4 regions of the Rhizobium sp. P28RR-XV genome follow, and region 1 is predicted to be linked to each of the others. Evidence: predicted binding sites of a transcription regulator. Region 1 holds the regulator's gene; each other region holds the start of a gene.

Region 1 (4,212 bases):
ATATCAACAATCTCGCCGCCGTGCCTTCCATCGTCTACGGCTTGCTGGGCCTCTCGGTCTTCATCAACATGATGGGGCTGCCGCGCTCGGCCTCGCTCGTCGGCGGGCTGGTGCTGAGCCTGATGACGCTGCCGATGATCATTATCGCCACGCGTTCGGCGCTACGCGCCGTGCCGCCGTCGATCCGCAGCGCCGCGCTTGGCCTCGGCGCATCGCGCATGCAGGTGGTCTTCCATCATGTCCTGCCGCTCGCCATGCCAGGCATCCTGACGGGCACTATCCTCGGGCTTGCCCATGCGCTCGGGGAGACGGCGCCGCTGCTCTTGATCGGCATGGTCGCCTTCGTCGCCAATTATCCGACATCGCCTCTCGATCCTTCGACGGCGCTGCCGGTGCAGATCTACATGTGGGCGAGCGAGGCCGAGCGCGCCTTCGTCGAAAGAACGTCCGGCGCCATTATCGTCCTGCTCTTCTTCCTCGTCGCGATGAACATCGGCGCCATCCTGCTGCGTCGCCGCTTCGAGCGGCGCTGGTAGGGAGGGCCGGGGAATGAACATGATGAGCGAAGCCGCAAGCGAAAGAGCCTTGGCCAAGAAGATGACTACGATCCCTTATAAGATGATCGGCCAGGACGTTTCGGTCTTCTATGGGGACAAGCGCGCGCTCTTCGACGTCAACCTGAAGATCCGCGCCAATACGGTGACGGCGCTCATCGGCCCTTCCGGCTGCGGCAAGTCCACCTTCCTGCGCTGCCTCAATCGCATGAACGACACGATCGAGACGTGCCGGGTGACGGGCAAGATCACGCTCGACGATCAGGATGTCTACGACAACAGCATCGATGTCGTGGAATTGCGCGCGCGCGTCGGCATGGTCTTCCAGAAGCCCAACCCGTTTCCCAAGTCGATCTATGAAAACGTCGCCTACGGGCCGCGCATCCATGGCCTGCACCGTTCCAAGGCCGATCTCGACCATATCGTCGAGACCAGCCTGCAGAAGGCGGGCCTGTGGGGCGAGGTCAAGGACAGGCTCCACGATGCCGGCACGAGCCTTTCGGGCGGTCAGCAGCAGCGCCTGTGCATCGCACGCGCCGTTGCCGTCAGTCCGGAAGTCATCCTCATGGACGAGCCGTGCTCGGCGCTCGATCCGATCGCAACGGCAAAGGTCGAGGATCTCATTCACGAGCTGCGGGAAAACTTCACGATCGTCATCGTGACGCATTCCATGCAGCAGGCAGCCCGCGTTTCGCAGCGCACCGCAATGTTCCATCTCGGCCATCTGGTTGAGGAGAACGATACCGATAAAATGTTCACCAATCCCGACGATTACCGCACGCAGGATTACATCATGGGCCGTTTTGGTTGATGATATCAGGCGCTCGGACCCTTTCACACAGTTCACCTTGAGGATAGAAAAATGGTCTCCACTCACATTCTCTCTGCTTACGACGAAGACCTGAAGTTCCTGACGCGCCGCATTGCGGAAATGGGCGGCCTGGCCGAGCAGATGGTCAGCGACAGCGTCCGCGCACTGGTCCAAAGCGACACTGCTCTTGCGCAGAAGGTCATCTCCGACGACGTCATCCTCGATCATGCCGAGCGCGAAGTCGGCGACAAGGCCATCGTCACCATCGCCCGTCGCCAGCCTATGGCTGCCGACCTGCGCGAGATCATGGGCTCGATCCGCATCGCTTCCGATCTGGAGCGCGTCGGCGACCTCGGCAAGAACACCGCAAAGCGTGTCATCGCCGTTCAGGGCGGCGTTCCGCGCCGTCTCGCCCGCGGCATCGAGCATCTCTCCGAACTGGCGCTCAGCCAGCTGAAGGAAGTTCTGGACGTTTATGCCACCCGTTCGCCCGACAAGGCTGTGTCGATCCGCGAGCGCGACGAGGAAATCGACGCCATGTACACCTCGCTCTTCCGCGAGATGCTGACCTACATGATGGAAGATCCGCGCAACATCACCACCTGCACGCATCTTCTCTTCTGCGCCAAGAACATCGAGCGCATCGGCGACCATGCCACCAACATCGCCGAGACGATCTATTACATGGCGACCGGCGCCCAGCCAGAAGGCGAGCGCCCGAAGGATGATACCGCCAATACCGTCGGCGCGGTGACGGAATAATCTGGAAGCGAAAAGGGAGACCAAAGGCGCATGGTTCCGAGAGTTGCTGTTGTAGAAGACGAGGAAGCGCTAAGCGTTCTGCTGCGCTACAATCTCGAGGCCGAAGGCTTCGAGGTCGACACGATCCTCAGAGGCGATGAGGCCGAGCTGCGTCTCCAGGAGCGCATTCCCGATCTCCTGATCCTCGACTGGATGCTCCCCGGCGTGTCCGGCATCGAACTCTGCCGCCGGCTGCGTATGCGGCCGGAGACGGAGCGCCTGCCGATCATCATGCTGACGGCCCGAGGGGAGGAGAGCGAGCGCGTGCGCGGGCTTTCCACCGGCGCGGACGATTACGTCGTCAAGCCGTTCTCGACGCCGGAGCTGATGGCCCGTGTCAAGGCGATGCTGCGGCGTGCCCGTCCGGAGGTTCTCTCCACGGTGCTGCGTTGCGGGGATATCGAGCTGGACCGCGAAACCCATCGCGTTCATCGCAAAAGCCGCGAAGTGCGGTTGGGGCCGACGGAGTTCCGCCTGCTGGAATTCCTGATGTCCTCGCCGGGCCGCGTCTTCTCGCGCTCGCAGCTGCTGGACGGCGTATGGGGGCATGATATCTATGTCGACGAACGCACCGTCGACGTGCATGTCGGTCGCCTGCGCAAGGCGCTCAACTTCTCCAATATGCAGGATGTCATCCGTACCGTTCGCGGCGCGGGCTACTCCATGGAAGCCTGAGCGGCGATACCCGGTCAGGCATCGACATAGCGGCGGAAATAGAAAACGGGCCTCAATGGCCCGTTTCTTTTATCTCAGCTTTGGGGACATATCAGCCGCGCGGTTGAGCCGGCCGGCGCCGCTCATGCACCGGCTGGTAGGCCAGGCGCTGGTGGTAGCCGCAATAGGGCGATGCATCCGGGCTCTCGTTGCCGCAGAAGTGGAAATCGTCCTTCAGCGGGTCGCCGACGGGCCACTTGCAGGTGCGTTCCGTAAGCTCGGTCAGGCCGAGACGCCGGGAGATCGGAACGACGACGTTGGCAGCCGGACGATACCGGATCTCGTTGACGGCATCGATCTCGACCTCTTCCTTGAGCATGGTTGCGCCCTGCTGGCGGGTAACCGTGCGGGTTGCGACACGAGACGCGTAATTCGGCGCGCGCGGTGCCGCGCTGCTGCGCTTCGGCGTGCGTGCCGCAGCCGCCGTGCCGCCCGCCTTCGCTCGGCCAGGAAGGTTCAGGCGATGCACCTTGCCGATGACGGCATTACGGCTCACGCCGCCAAGCTGCGCCGCAATCTGGCTGGCGCTCAACCCTTCGGACCATAGCTTTTTCAGCTTCTCGACGCGTTCGTCTGTCCAATTCATGCCCTGTCTCCGCTGTCGCGTTTCCGATGGCAGAATCCCTCACCATTGCCTCGCATGGGATCGAGGCGCGAAACGCTCTAAAATTGTGGTGACTAGTTCCGCCGCATGCAGTCTAGCAATTGATTTTTAACCTAGTGTGAGGCTGACTCCGTGACAAGAGTCGCGGGAATCTTGAGGAATCGATTTCGAGGTTTTCCCCAACTTGCTGCCCCGGCGTGGCATTTCTGCAATAGGCAGTGCCGAACGCATCCCTTTTGGCCGACAGCGCTTTCTCGCACCTGCTAAACGCCAGTTTTGTTGACATCGCGGTGCAAAACATCAATAGTGGCCAGGCCGCCGCAAGGCGGCTTTTGATTTTTTCGGACCCGTTTCATCAAGTGGAAGCGATTGGTCCTTAGGGTTGTGATCGAGGAGATATGCCATGGCAGAGACCGCGCCGCTTTACGATACCTATCTGCGTGCTCCGCTGCGGTTCGAGCGAGGCGAGGGCGTCTGGCTGGTTACCGAAAACGGCGAGCGCTACCTCGATTTCGCAGCCGGCGTGGCAGTCAATTCGCTCGGTCATGCCCATCCTCATCTGGTCGCCGAGCTGAAGGCGCAGGCCGACAAGGTCTGGCACCTGTCCAACCTCTATGAAGTGCCCGGGCAGGAAAAGCTGTCGAAGCGGCTGACGGACGTTACCTTCGCCGACAAGGTCTTCTTCACCAATTCGGGTGCAGAGGCGCTGGAATGCGCCATCAAGACGG
Region 2 (4,212 bases), on a different contig from region 1:
CTATGTCTGCCGGCGGGATTTTCATGAAATCTATCGAGCCGCACTTGGCAGGGCACGACATCTCATGCCTTTCGAGCATGCCGAGATGGATTTTCTCGGCTCGAAAGTCCTCAGGCTGCACAATCCCATCAACCGAAGAGTTGCCTATGAGCTCCTGCGGCGGCTGGGCTTGGGCGCCATATCCGGATGGGCCTACCGCCCAGTCTGACCTTGAGCCGGCCTTGCTCGCCGGTGGCGGAGTTAGAGCGCTTTAGTTTTTCACAGAACCCCTAAACCGCTCTAACTCTTTGTTATCTAGCAATTCCGGACGGAAAACCGCTCAGCACTTTTCCTGGAATTGCTCTAGTCAGTAGACTTCGGGCACGTACATTTCCGGCGGAACCGGTGTGCGATGATAATCGACATGACGCAGGCGCTCCGGCAGGACGATTTCCGGCTTTGGTACGTTTTCGTAGGGAATCTGGTTCAGGAGATGCGCGATACAGTTGAGGCGCGCCCTCTTCTTGTCGACGGCATGGACGACCCACCATGGCGCCTCGGGAATATGCGTGCGCTCGAGCATCTCTTCCTTCGCCTTGGTGTATTCTTCCCAGTGTACGCGGCTTTGCAGGTCCATCGGCGAAAGCTTCCACTGCTTCAGCGGATCCTGAATGCGCATGTTGAAGCGGAATTCCTGTTCTTCGTCGGTGATCGAGAACCAGTATTTCAGGAGAATGATGCCGGAGCGAACCAGCATGCGCTCGAAATCCGGTACGGAACGGAAGAATTCTTCCAGCTCATCGGGCGAGCAGAAGCCCATGACGCGCTCGACGCCGGCCCGATTGTACCAGCTGCGATCGAACAACACCATTTCGCCGGCTGTCGGCAGATGCGCGGTATAGCGCTGGAAATACCACTGATGCCGCTCACGCTCGGTCGGAGCCGGCAATGCGACGACGCGGCAGACGCGCGGATTGAGGCGCTGAGTGACACGCTTGATGGCGCCGCCCTTGCCGGCGGAATCGCGGCCCTCGAACAGTACGACGACCTTGAACTTCTTGTACTGCACCCAGTCCTGCAGGCGCACGAGCTCGTGCTGAAGGCGGAAGAGTTCGCGGAAATAGATGCGGCGATCGAGCGCCTCTTCGCCTTCGCCGATAAGGCCCTCTGCGACCAACTCGTCCAGCCGGTCCTCTTCGAGCTGCATCTCCAGCTCCTCGTCAAAGCTATCGACGATCTCATCCTTGATGCGGCTGAGCGGATCGTGTGTTTCATCGGTCATTATGCGCCTCCTGCTCTGTTTTCATGTAACTGCTGCAGCCTTCGACTGCAGCAAGCCGATCCGTTCTTCGAACATGCGCCGGCTACGATCTGGGGTATTATTCGGCAGTCCAGCCGCCGTCGACGGAAAGCGTCGTACCGGTAATCTGCTTTGCGGCCTCGCTGCACATGAAGACCGCAATGGCAGCAACTTCGTCAACGGTGACGAATTCCTTCGTCGGCTGGGCGGCCAGCAGCACATCGTGCTTGACCTGCTCTTCCGTCATGTTGCGTGCCTTCATCGTCTCGGGGATCTGCTTCTCGACGAGTGGCGTCCAGACATAGCCGGGCGCGATGGAATTGACGGTAACGCCGTCCCGCGCGGCTTCGAGCGCGATGGTCTTGGTGAGGCCGGTAATGCCGTGCTTTGCCGAGACGTAGGCCGATTTGAACGGAGAGGCGACCAGCGCGTGCGCCGAAGACGTATTGATGATGCGACCCCATTTGCGGGCTTTCATGCCGGGAATGGCGGCCTTGATGGCGTAGAAGGCGGCAAGGAGATTGATGCGGATGATGGCTTCCCACTTATCGTCCGGGAATTCCTCGATCGGGGCCACGAACTGGATACCGGCATTGTTGACGAGAACATCCAGGCTGCCGAAAGCTTCTTCGGCTTCGCGTACCATTGATGTCACTTCCTCGCCATTCATCATGTTGGCGCCGGAGTAGCGGCACTTCACGCCGAAATCGGCTTCGATGGCAGCCCGTTCCTTTTCGATCGCATCGGCATCGCCAAGGCCGTTGATCGTCACATTCGCGCCTTCCGCGGCAAAGGCGCGCGCGATCGCAAGGCCGATACCGCTGGTCGAACCGGTGACCAGCGCATTCTTCGAAGTCAACGAACCCATTATGCTACTCCCGCAATCGCTATGACATGGTTGGGTAAAGGGAAATGCTCAAGATGAGCGCACACTGCCAGCCGGATATGTCGCTTTGATAACAGTGGCAGGTCCGCTCCTGCGCAACCATTCTGCGGCTGACACTTCACTGTCATGCAACCGTGCAAGTTTTCGCTCCGGCGCCCGGCGATTTCCTCCAACGACGGACAATAAGATGAAGGTCGAAGACATTCTGAAGCATGCCTATGCGATGCCGCTGACCAATCCTTCCTATCCACCTGGACCCTACCGGTTCTTCGACCGCGAATACATCATCATCACCTACCGCACCACGCGCGAAGCCTTGGAGGCGGTCGTGCCCGCGCCGCTCGAGATCTACGAGCCGCTGGTGAAATACGAATTCATCCGCATGCCCGATTCCACCGGCTTCGGCGACTATACCGAGACCGGGCAGGTCATTCCGGTTACCTATCGCGGACAAAAGGGCGGCTATGTCCATTCCATGTATCTGGATGACGATGCGCCGATCACCGGCGGCCGCGAGATCTGGGGCTTTCCCAAGAAGCTGGCCAATCCGAAAATCGTCAACGAAGGCGAGGTCATCGTCGGAACCCTGCATTACGGCAGCGTCCTCTGCGCCACGGGAACGATGGGCTACAAGCACAAGCCGGTGGATCAGGGACCGCTTCTGGCCGCTCTGTCGGAGCCCAACTTCCTGATCAAGATCGTGCCGCATGTCGACGCCACCCCGCGCATCTGCGAGCTCGTACGCTATTACCTCACCGATATCACCATCAAGGAAGCCTGGACTTCCCCCGCCGCCCTCGATCTCAGGCCGCATGTCATGGCCGATGTCGCGCGGCTGCCGGTTCTCGAAGTGGTCTCGGCCGTTCATTTCACCGCCGATCTGACGCTTGGGCTTGGCGAAGTCGTTCACGACTATCTCGCCGAGCGCAGATAACTGAAAGCTTTGTTGTTAAGACCATAGTGGAGACGGACCGTGCTCGAACGAAATACCAAGGCGGCAGCGCCGACCATCCCGGAAATAGCCGCGCAATATGACCGTGTTGCCCTGGTCTTCCAAGGCGGCGGCGCGCTCGGTGCCTATCAGGCCGGTGTCTATCAGGCGCTTGCCGAGGCGGGATGCGAGCCTACCTGGCTTTCGGGTGTCTCGATCGGCGCGGTCAATGCTGCAATCATCGCCGGCAACGAACCGAGCCGGCGCCTGCAGCGCCTCGAACAGTTCTGGCAGATCATCTCCGGCCGCAAGATCTGGGCCTATACGCCGGAAGGCGATTTCTTCCGCGATATCCGCAACCGCACCAGCTCGTGGATGACGATGACCATGGGCCAGCCCGGCTTTTTCAAGCCGCGCTTTCCCAATCCCTGGCTTGAATTGCCGGGAGCCGAAGGTGCCACCAGCTTCTACGACTCGGCGGAGCTGAAGAAGACGCTCGAAATGCTGATCGATTTCGACCTGCTGAACGATGGCAAGAAGCGCTTCAGCGTCGGCGCGGTGAATGTCCGCACCGGCAATTTCGTCTATTTCGACACCGACAAAGTCCGCATCGGTCCCGAGCATATCATGGCAAGCGGCGCCCTGCCGCCGGCCTTGCCGTCCGTCCGCATCGAAGGCGAATATTATTGGGACGGCGGCATCGTCTCCAACACGCCGCTGCAATATCTGCTCGATCAGGAAGAAGATCGCAGCTCGCTCGTGTTCCAGGTGGATCTGTTCAGCGCCCGCGGCGTGCTGCCGCGCAGCATGCCGGACGTGCTGTCGCGTCACAAGGACATCATGTATTCCAGCCGCACGCGGCAGAACACCGACAATTTCAAGCGCATTCACGGGCTGAAGATGAAGCTCCTGGGTGCGTTGAAACGTGTTCCGAGGGATCAGTTGAGCCCGGAAGAGGAAGAATTGATCGCCGATTATTCCGATGCCGGCGTCGTCAACATCGTGCATCTGATCTATCAGCACAAGAACTACGAGGGCCATGCCAAGGATTACGAGTTCTCCGGCACCTCGATGCGCGAGCATTGGGACATGGGGCTGGAGGATACCAAGCGCACG
Region 3 (4,212 bases), on a different contig from region 1:
CGGAAGCCGGCAAAACGGCTCGATATTACACCGATTTAACATGCGCCGGATCGCTTGACCCTTGTGTATGAGGCTCGAAAGCCTCATATTCTGTGCAGGCATGCTGGAGCTCCGCAGCGGCGCCTGGGCTTGAAAGACCCGACACCGTACTCACATCGGAGCTTGAAAGAGGAAAACATGGCTGACTTCCGCAATTACCAAAACCGGGCGCAGAGCGGCGCGCAATCCGGTGCGATGATAGACGAGGGCCTTCGAGCTTACATGCTCAAGGTCTATAACCTGATGGCGCTGGGTCTGGCGATCACGGGTGTTGCCGCCTATCTCTCCTTCTCGCTCGCCTTTGCAAACGGACAGATCACGGCCTTCGGTCAGGCGATCTATCTCAGCCCGCTGAAGTGGGTTGTCATCCTCGCTCCGCTGGCAATGGTCTTCTTCCTGAGCTTCAGGATCAACCGCATGAGCGTGGCTGCCGCGACGACGACCTTCTGGGTCTATGCCGCGCTGGTGGGCCTGTCGCTGTCGTCGATCTTCATCATCTATACCGGCCAGAGCGTCGTGCAGACCTTCTTCGTGACCGCCGCGTCCTTCGGCGCGCTGTCGCTGTTCGGCTATACGACGAAGCGTGATCTGTCCGCGATGGGCTCGTTCCTGATGATGGGTCTCTTCGGCCTGATCATCGCGACGCTCGTGAACATCTTCCTGGCTTCGTCCGCCCTGCAGTTCGCAATCTCCGTGATCGGCGTGCTGATCTTCGCGGGTCTGACCGCCTACGATACGCAGCGGATCAAGGAAATGTATTACACCGCCGACGATGCCACCGTGGCCGGCCGCAAGGCCATCATGGGCGCCCTGTCGCTCTACCTGGACTTCATCAACCTGTTCATGTTCCTGCTGCAGTTTATGGGCAACCGCCGTTAATCGCGCAGCATGAATGAGCAACGGAAAGGCGGCTTCGGCCGCCTTTTTCATTTGCCTGGCGACAAGCCCTGCGATTTGATAGCGGACAATCACAGCTGAACGCTTCCGCTTTTCTTCGAATCGCGGAAATGCTCCAGCCTTTTGTTTCTACGTAATTCCGGACGGAAAACTGCCATGCAGTTTTCCTGGAATTGCTTTAGCAGATCAGGCAACAAGAAGCAGATGTCCATCAGCCTCCGCAGCGCGACCACAGACGACCTATCCCACATCACGGCAATCTATCGCGACTCCGTCCTCAACGGCACGGCAAGCTATGAGATCACGCCGCCGAGCCAGGATGAGATGGCGGCGCGTTTTCAGGCGATCCAGGAAAAGGCCTATCCCTATATCGTCGCCGAAGATGAGGCCGGAACCTTCCTCGGCTATGCCTATGCCTCATCGTTCCGCACACGGCCGGCCTATCGCTGGATGGTGGAGGATTCGATCTATCTGGCGCCCGAGGCCCGCGGGCGCGGCGTCGGCAGGCTGTTGCTCGATGCGCTCGTCGAACGCTGCGTGACGCTCGGCTTCCGCCAGATGATCGCCGTCATCGGCGGCGCCCATCCCGCCTCCGTCGCCGTGCATCGCGCCGCGGGCTTCACTGAAGTCGGCCTGTTGAAAGGCACCGGCTACAAGCATGGCCGATGGCTGGACACCATGCTGATGCAGAAGGCGTTGGGCGAAGGAGATGGCACCGATCCGGATCCTTCGGTCTATCCGGGGACGTTGTTTGGGGAGTAGCATCGGTTTCAGATATGCCGCAGCTCTGATACGGCACCTATCCGCCAACATAGAGCCGATGAAGAGAAACTACTTATCCACCAGCTTCAGCTGCTTGTCGAACACCTTCAGAACCTGCTGCACGTCATGGCCGCGCTTCAGGATCATGCCGTTGATGTTGACGACCGAAAAAGCGCCCTGCTTGGCCGCCAGCTTTGGATTCTTTTCGATGCGGAAGAGCGGCATCTCGCCGGAGCGCTTGAAGACGGAAAAAACCGCCTTCTCCTTCAAATGGTCGATGGCATAGTCGCGCCACTCACCCTCGCCGACCATGCGGCCATAGATCCATAAAATCGCATCCAGCTCCCGGCGATGGAAGGTCACCGGTAGCGGATCCTTGCTTTGTTTGTATTCCCTGAGATCGACGACGACGGAGGAATTAGTATCGGCGGAACGGTGTTCGCCGTGTCGCAAATCCGGCTGATCAGTCATCAATCCCCCAGGGGCTATCTCATGACAGGAGAATGACAGTTTGCCTCAGCCGCACCAAATTGCAAGACGGCAGAGGGCTCACAATTTTTTTACGCCGCCCGAAAGCATCTCGGCGGCGCCGCATTTCAGACAAAACGACGCCCAATTTACAGGAAGTATAGACGCCGTTTGGCGCCGCCGCGTCAAACGGCCCGGCCGGGGCGCATCGATTAAACCCCAGCCCCGAATGCGTCCTCGCCGGGCACCTCGCCTTTTTGGCGCCAGCCAAAATAGCGAGCCTTTTCGGTGCCAGCCGAAATAGGGTATCTTTTCCGCACAAGTCGAAATACAGAAATGCCGCTCAGCCGTCGGAGCCGATCGTGAGGACCGTTGCTCCGATGATGGCAGCTGGATCGCCCGAAGGCGTCGACGATTGCAGAAGAACAGCAAGACCTCTGCGGCCGGCCTTGTCGAGCACGGTGGAGGGCAGCGCCAGGCTCATGGCCTTGCCATCCCACATGCCCACGGTCTCGACATCCGAGACCGCATGCATATAGGCGATCTGCTGGCCGGTGTTTTCACCGCCTTTCGGCGCCACCATCTGCTCCTTGTCGAAATAGACGACGACCACATTGGCCCTGCCCTCGCCGGCGCCGATCTTGATCTCAAGCTCGTCGCCCTTGGTAACGGCATTGACCGGAACTATCAGCCCCTCGCCGTGGCTCTGGAAGTCATTGAGCTTGACATTGATGGCGTCGAGATCGGCGCCGTTCATATGGGCCCTGCCATTGACGATCGCCTGCGGCGTATAGACCCCGCTGCGCCCCATCGTGCGGGCATAAGCATATTGGCGCGCCGTGTTGTCCTTGGACGCCATGGTGTCGTTCCAGCCGAGATAGTTCCAATAGTCGACATGATAGGCGAGCGCGACGACATCACCCTGGCGGATCAGCTTGCGGAACGCCGCGTCCGCGGGGGGACAAGAGGCACAGCCCTGCGAGGTGAAGAGCTCGACGACGCCCTTGATCTTCGACGCCTCCTGCGCATGCAGCGAACTTGCCAGCGCGATGCCTGCCAGAAGTGGAACCGAAAATCGAAGGCGCATTTCCCTTTTACCTCTTTCGTAAAATTTCGGCGCCGCCCACGAATGCGGACGCCCAAACCATTCACGCTCCTCGGGACCACTCAGCCCACATCAAGCTCGAAAAATCTGAAACAAGAGATAATGGTTTAGCGCGATGACGCAAAGTCACGATGGGGTGAGGCTGACGCCCGGCAAAGGCTCGCCGTACACATCACCGTGAAAAACAAGACGCCGCCGGAAGAGTTTTCCGGCGGCGTCCAGGAATTGCGTGAAAACTACGAGATGGAGCGGAGACGCCGATCAGGCGGCGAGATCGCGCAGAACGGTCTGCAGGATGCCGCCATTGTTGACGTAGACAACCTCATCCAGCGTATCGATACGGCAGATGATCGGAACGTCCTTTACCGTGCCGTCGCCATAGGTGATCTTGGCGATCTTGCGCTCACGCGGCTTGATGTGTTCCAGGCCCTCGATCGTGACGAGTTCGTCACCCTTCAGCTCGAGGCTGGCCCAGGTGGTGCCGTCCTCGAAGACGAAAGGGATGACGCCCATGCCAACCAGGTTCGAGCGATGGATACGCTCGAAGGACTGGGCGATCACGGCGCGCACACCGAGCAGGTTGGTGCCCTTGGCAGCCCAGTCGCGCGACGAGCCGTTGCCGTATTCGACGCCGGCGAAGATGACGAGCGGAACGCCCTCCGCCTTGTACTGCATGGCCGCATCGTAGATCGAGGTCTCTTCCTTGGACGGATAGTGGATGGTGTAGCCACCTTCCTTGCCGTTCGGGCCGAGCATGTGGTTGCGGATGCGGATGTTGGCGAAGGTGCCGCGCATCATGACTTCATGGTTGCCGCGGCGCGTGCCGTACTGGTTGAAGTCGGCAACACCGACGCCATGACCGATGAGGTAGGAGCCGGCCGGCGAGGCAGCCTTGATCGAACCGGCCGGGGAAATGTGGTCGGTGGTGATCTTGTCGCCGA
Region 4 (4,212 bases), on a different contig from region 1:
GTTCCTCATCGTAAGCCGCTCAATGAAAGAGTTGAATGATCCAATAGGATAGCGCCGAGATCACGGCCGCAGCTGGCAGCGTGATGATCCAGGCGATAACGATGTTGCCGGCAACGCCCCACCGTACGGCCGAGACTCGACGCGCGGCTCCGACACCGATGATGGCGCCGGTAATCGTATGGGTCGTGGAAACCGGTATTCCGAGCCAGGTCGCGGCAAAGAGCGTCAATGCGCCGCCCGTCTCCGCGCAGAAGCCCTGCATCGGATTGAGGCGGGTAATTTTCGAACCCATCGTGTGCACGATCCGCCATCCTCCAAGCAATGTGCCCAAGGCCATGGCCGACTGGCATGAGAGAACCACCCATAAGGGAACGTGGAAAGCGCTGCCGCCATATCCTTGGGAATAAAGCAGTATCGCAATGATTCCCATGGTCTTCTGGGCATCATTGCCGCCGTGTCCGAGGGAATAGAGCGAGGCTGAGAAGAACTGCAAGATGCGGAAGGTGCTGTCAACGGCAAACGGGGTCTGCCGGACGAAGAGCCATGTCACGGCAAGCACCAGAAACAATGCGAGCGTGAAGCCGATGAGCGGCGACATGACGATCGCGCCCGCCGTCTTGAGGACGCCGACCCAGACGATCGAACTGATGCCGACCTTGGCAAGACCGGCGCCGATCAGTCCGCCGACCAGTGCATGCGACGAGCTTGACGGAATGCCGAATATCCAGGTGACGATGTTCCAGACGATTGCGCCCATAAGAGCGGAGAAGATGACCGACGCGTCGACGATCTTCGGGTCGATGATGCCCGTTCCAAGCGTTTCCGCGACGTGCAAGCCGAAGAACATGAAGGCGATGAAATTGAAAAATGCGGCCCAGAGAACCGCATATTGCGGCCTGAGAACTCGGGTCGAGACGATGGTCGCGATGGAATTCGCGGCATCATGAAGGCCATTCAGGAAGTCGAAGAACAGCGCCGTGGCAATGATTGCCACCAACAGCGGAAAGGCAAGCGAAGCCTCCATCAGACACTCTCGATCACGATGCCGTTGATCTCATTGGCGACGTCTTCGAAGCGGTCGACAACCTTTTCCAGCTCGCCATATATCTCGCTGCCGATGATGTAGGCCATGGCGTTGGAGGCGCCGTGCGTGCGGAAGAGATCCTTCAGGCCCTGTTCGTGCAGCTCGTCGGCATAACCTTCGGCCTTGACGATCTCTTCCGTGATGGTCGCAAGCCGCGTGGCATTGGTGCCCATGCGAGCCAGCAACGGCACCGCTTCGGCAACGAGATGCGCCGCCTTGACGATCACTTCGCCCATCTGCTGCATGAGGGGATCGAAACTCTTCTGCTCGAACAGGCGTATGGTCTTGACCGTCTTGTGCATCATGTCGATGGCGTCATCCATCGACATGATCAGATCCTTGATGTCGCCGCGATCGAAGGGGGTAATGAAGCTCTTGCGAACCGCGAGCAGCACGTCGCGCGTAATATCGTCGGCCTGATTTTCGAGCTCGATGATCTGCCGGCACCTTCCCTCGATGTCATTGCCGGAAAGCAGGGCGTTCAGCGCCTCGGCGGCACCGACGATCGTGCGCGAATGCTGCGCGAAGAGATCGAAGAAACGATCCTCGCGCGGCATGAGTTTGCGAAACCAGCCTAGCATCAAAGCTCCATGCGTCCATTGTCACGAAATCGTCATAATTGACAAAGTGCGGCTTGGAAAGGCTGGGGATAGTGATGTTTTCAGGTCTTGCCGATGTTTGCTGTGGACGCCACGACGCTCGGCATCGGCTTCCATTCAACGCGGACAGATTTTTCGCCGATGGATCACGCCGAAACGTGCTCGCGCAGCAGCGGCAATAATTGGTCGCCCTGCCGCTTGATTTCCGAGAGATAGGGCGTGTCCGAAAGGACGAAATGCGTGATGCCCAGATCGCGATATTTGAGCAGCGAACGGGCGACGTCTTCGGCCGAGCCGACAAGCCATGTGGTGCCTGCCCCTCCGCCGCCGAATTTGCCCGGCGCGGTATAGAGGTTATCGTCGAGCACGTCGCCGCGCGCGGCGAGATCGAACAACCGTTTCTGGCCGACGGCGACCGACTGCCGATGATCGTTCCAGCGAACTCCGTTGCCTTTGGCCATTTCGGCAACTTTCGCTTCGGCGTCCGCCCAGGCCTGCCCCGTCGTGTCGCGAACCAGCGTCGTGATGCGCAGCCCGAACTCCAGCGGCGGGAGATCTCGATCGAGCTCTCTACTCAATGCCTTGAGCCGGCTGATCCGTTCACCAATGTCGGCGAGCGGCTCACCCCAGAAGAGTTGGACATCGGCTTCAGTGGCGGAAACGCGCTCCGCTGCATCCGACGCGCCGCCGAAATAGAGCTTGGGGTGCAGGCGGTCACCACGGCGCTGGAGGCGTGGCGCGGCAGTGGAGTCGTTCACGCGGAAATGCTCGCCCTCATAGGAGACGTTTTCTTCCGTCCAGAGCTTGCGGGTGAGCCGCATGAACTCCTTGGTGCGGCCATAGCGGTTGGCCTGGTCGCCTTCGCTGTCGCCATAGGCGGCAAGGTTATCCTTACCCGATACGATATTGACGCGCACGCGGCCGCCGCTCAGGTGATCCAGTGTGGCGGCGGCGGAGGCGAAATGCGCCGGTCGCCAATAGCCGGGGCGTATTGCAATCAGCGGCTCGAAAGTGGTGGTGCGGGCGGCAAGTGCGGTCGCGACAGTAAAGGTGTCGGGGCGTCCCCAGCCGGTGCCGATCAGCGCACCCTTCCAGCCGTGATCCTCCAGCGCCCTGGCGTGACTGGTGAGCGTCTCCAGGCTGTTGTGGTTCTCGACGGCGGAATCGCCGCGATGGCCCGGTTTGACATCGTTGGGGATGTACCAGAGAAACTCGCAATTGTTGCTCATGCCTGCGCCTGTGGGTCTGTCGCAATCGAATGAGTGATTGCATGGAGAGGAGGGCCGCGAACGACATCGGCCCACGGCCGATCGCTGTTAAAGCTTGCCCTTCCAGGGAACGAGGACAGCCTCGAGGATACGGACGGCGGCCGAAAAGGCGAATGCGCAGACCGCGATGATGCCGATGCCGACGAAGACGACGTCGGTGGCAAGGAACTGCGATGCCGACATGATCATGAAGCCGATGCCACGGGTCGAGGCGATGAGTTCCGCCGCCACCAGCGTTCCCCAGCCGATGCCGAAGGCGATCCGCACGCCCGTTAGAATTTCCGGCAGGGCCGAGGGCAGCACGACGGCGAAGAAGAGCTGCAGCCGGTTTGCACCCAGCGACCTGGCGGCATTGACGCGTTCGAGCGGCAGCGACCGGACGCCGGCCTGCGCGGACAGGCAGATCGGCGCGAACATGGCGAGCACGAGAAGTGTGATCTTCGAGGTCTCGCCGATGCCGAGCCATATGATCATCAGCGGCAGATAGGAAAGCGGAGGCAAGGGCCAGTAGAATTCGATCGGCGTATCCAGAATTCCTTTTGCCCAGCGGTTGAGACCCATCAACAGGCCGACTGGAATGCCGAGGAGGATCGCGATGGTCGCGGCGGCGACGATGCGGAACAGACTGGCGAGTATATGCTCGGACAAGGACGCGCCGGCATAGCCGTCGCGATAGACGACACCGATCTGCGTCAGAACCTCGTCCGGGCGGGGCAGGAAGAGATGCGACACCAGACCGAGCTTTCCAACCAGCCACCACAGCGCAAGACAGACGATTGCCGTGGCGATGCTGATGGCGATAGTCGGCTTGTCGCCGACCCCGAAACCGGGAACGCGAACCAGCTTTGGCTGCTCTTTGTTCCGGGAGGTTGCGATCGGGCGCGTCTCGATGATGTCGCTCATGCCGCGCTCCTGATGTTGTCGGCGTCGTGGAGAATGGTGCGAATTTCCTCTCGGAGATTGCCGAATTCCGGAGATGTCACGATCGCCCGCGTGTCGCCGCTCTCGGCGAAGCGATGCACGAAATCAAGTTCGAAGCGGGCAACGACGCGCCCTGGCCGTGGAGACATGACCAGCACCTCCGTGCCGAGGAACAGTGCTTCCTCGATCGAATGGGTGATGAAGAAGATGCGCTTGTCGGTTCTGGCCCAAATCGAGACCAGCAATTCCTGCATCTGTTCGCGCGTCAGGCTGTCGAGCGCGCCGAAGGGCTCGTCCATCAGCAGGATGTCCGGGTCGGTGGCAAGAGCGCGGGCAATGC

Evidence for each region. Region 1 encodes PhoB, which activates phosphate uptake and scavenging genes when phosphate is short. Its sites were predicted from a motif close to TGTCATNNANCTGTCAT; they were not measured.
Region 2: the regulator PhoB is predicted to act here: its motif matches at 2,277-2,293, upstream of HGP12_RS08575 (acetoacetate decarboxylase).
Region 3: the regulator PhoB is predicted to act here: its motif matches at 2,191-2,207, upstream of HGP12_RS10385 (DUF2794 domain-containing protein).
Region 4: the regulator PhoB is predicted to act here: its motif matches at 1,685-1,701, upstream of HGP12_RS18470 (DUF47 family protein).

The regions. Positions count from the first base shown of each region.
Region 1 is NZ_JABAIG010000011.1:7,932-12,143, reverse strand. It holds gene pstA (phosphate ABC transporter permease PstA) at 1-536, shown strand, start outside; gene pstB (phosphate ABC transporter ATP-binding protein PstB) at 550-1,365, shown strand; gene phoU (phosphate signaling complex protein PhoU) at 1,417-2,127, shown strand; gene phoB (phosphate regulon transcriptional regulator PhoB) at 2,158-2,841, shown strand; gene HGP12_RS22920 (GcrA family cell cycle regulator) at 2,933-3,466, opposite strand; gene HGP12_RS22915 (aspartate aminotransferase family protein) at 3,888-4,212, shown strand, end outside.
Region 2 is NZ_JABAIG010000003.1:364,510-368,721, reverse strand. It holds gene HGP12_RS08590 (class I SAM-dependent methyltransferase) at 1-208, shown strand, start outside; gene ppk2 (polyphosphate kinase 2) at 347-1,261, opposite strand; gene HGP12_RS08580 (3-hydroxybutyrate dehydrogenase) at 1,359-2,147, opposite strand; gene HGP12_RS08575 (acetoacetate decarboxylase) at 2,353-3,099, shown strand; gene HGP12_RS08570 (patatin-like phospholipase family protein) at 3,139-4,212, shown strand, end outside.
Region 3 is NZ_JABAIG010000004.1:199,552-203,763, forward strand. It holds gene HGP12_RS10375 (Bax inhibitor-1/YccA family protein) at 178-918, shown strand; gene HGP12_RS10380 (GNAT family N-acetyltransferase) at 1,141-1,698, shown strand; gene HGP12_RS10385 (DUF2794 domain-containing protein) at 1,768-2,169, opposite strand; gene HGP12_RS10390 (thioredoxin family protein) at 2,510-3,253, opposite strand; gene acnA (aconitate hydratase AcnA) at 3,533-4,212, opposite strand, start outside.
Region 4 is NZ_JABAIG010000008.1:188,007-192,218, reverse strand. It holds gene HGP12_RS18475 (inorganic phosphate transporter) at 20-1,024, opposite strand; gene HGP12_RS18470 (DUF47 family protein) at 1,024-1,665, opposite strand; gene HGP12_RS18465 (LLM class flavin-dependent oxidoreductase) at 1,830-2,912, opposite strand; gene HGP12_RS18460 (ABC transporter permease subunit) at 3,000-3,854, opposite strand; gene HGP12_RS18455 (taurine ABC transporter ATP-binding protein) at 3,851-4,212, opposite strand, start outside.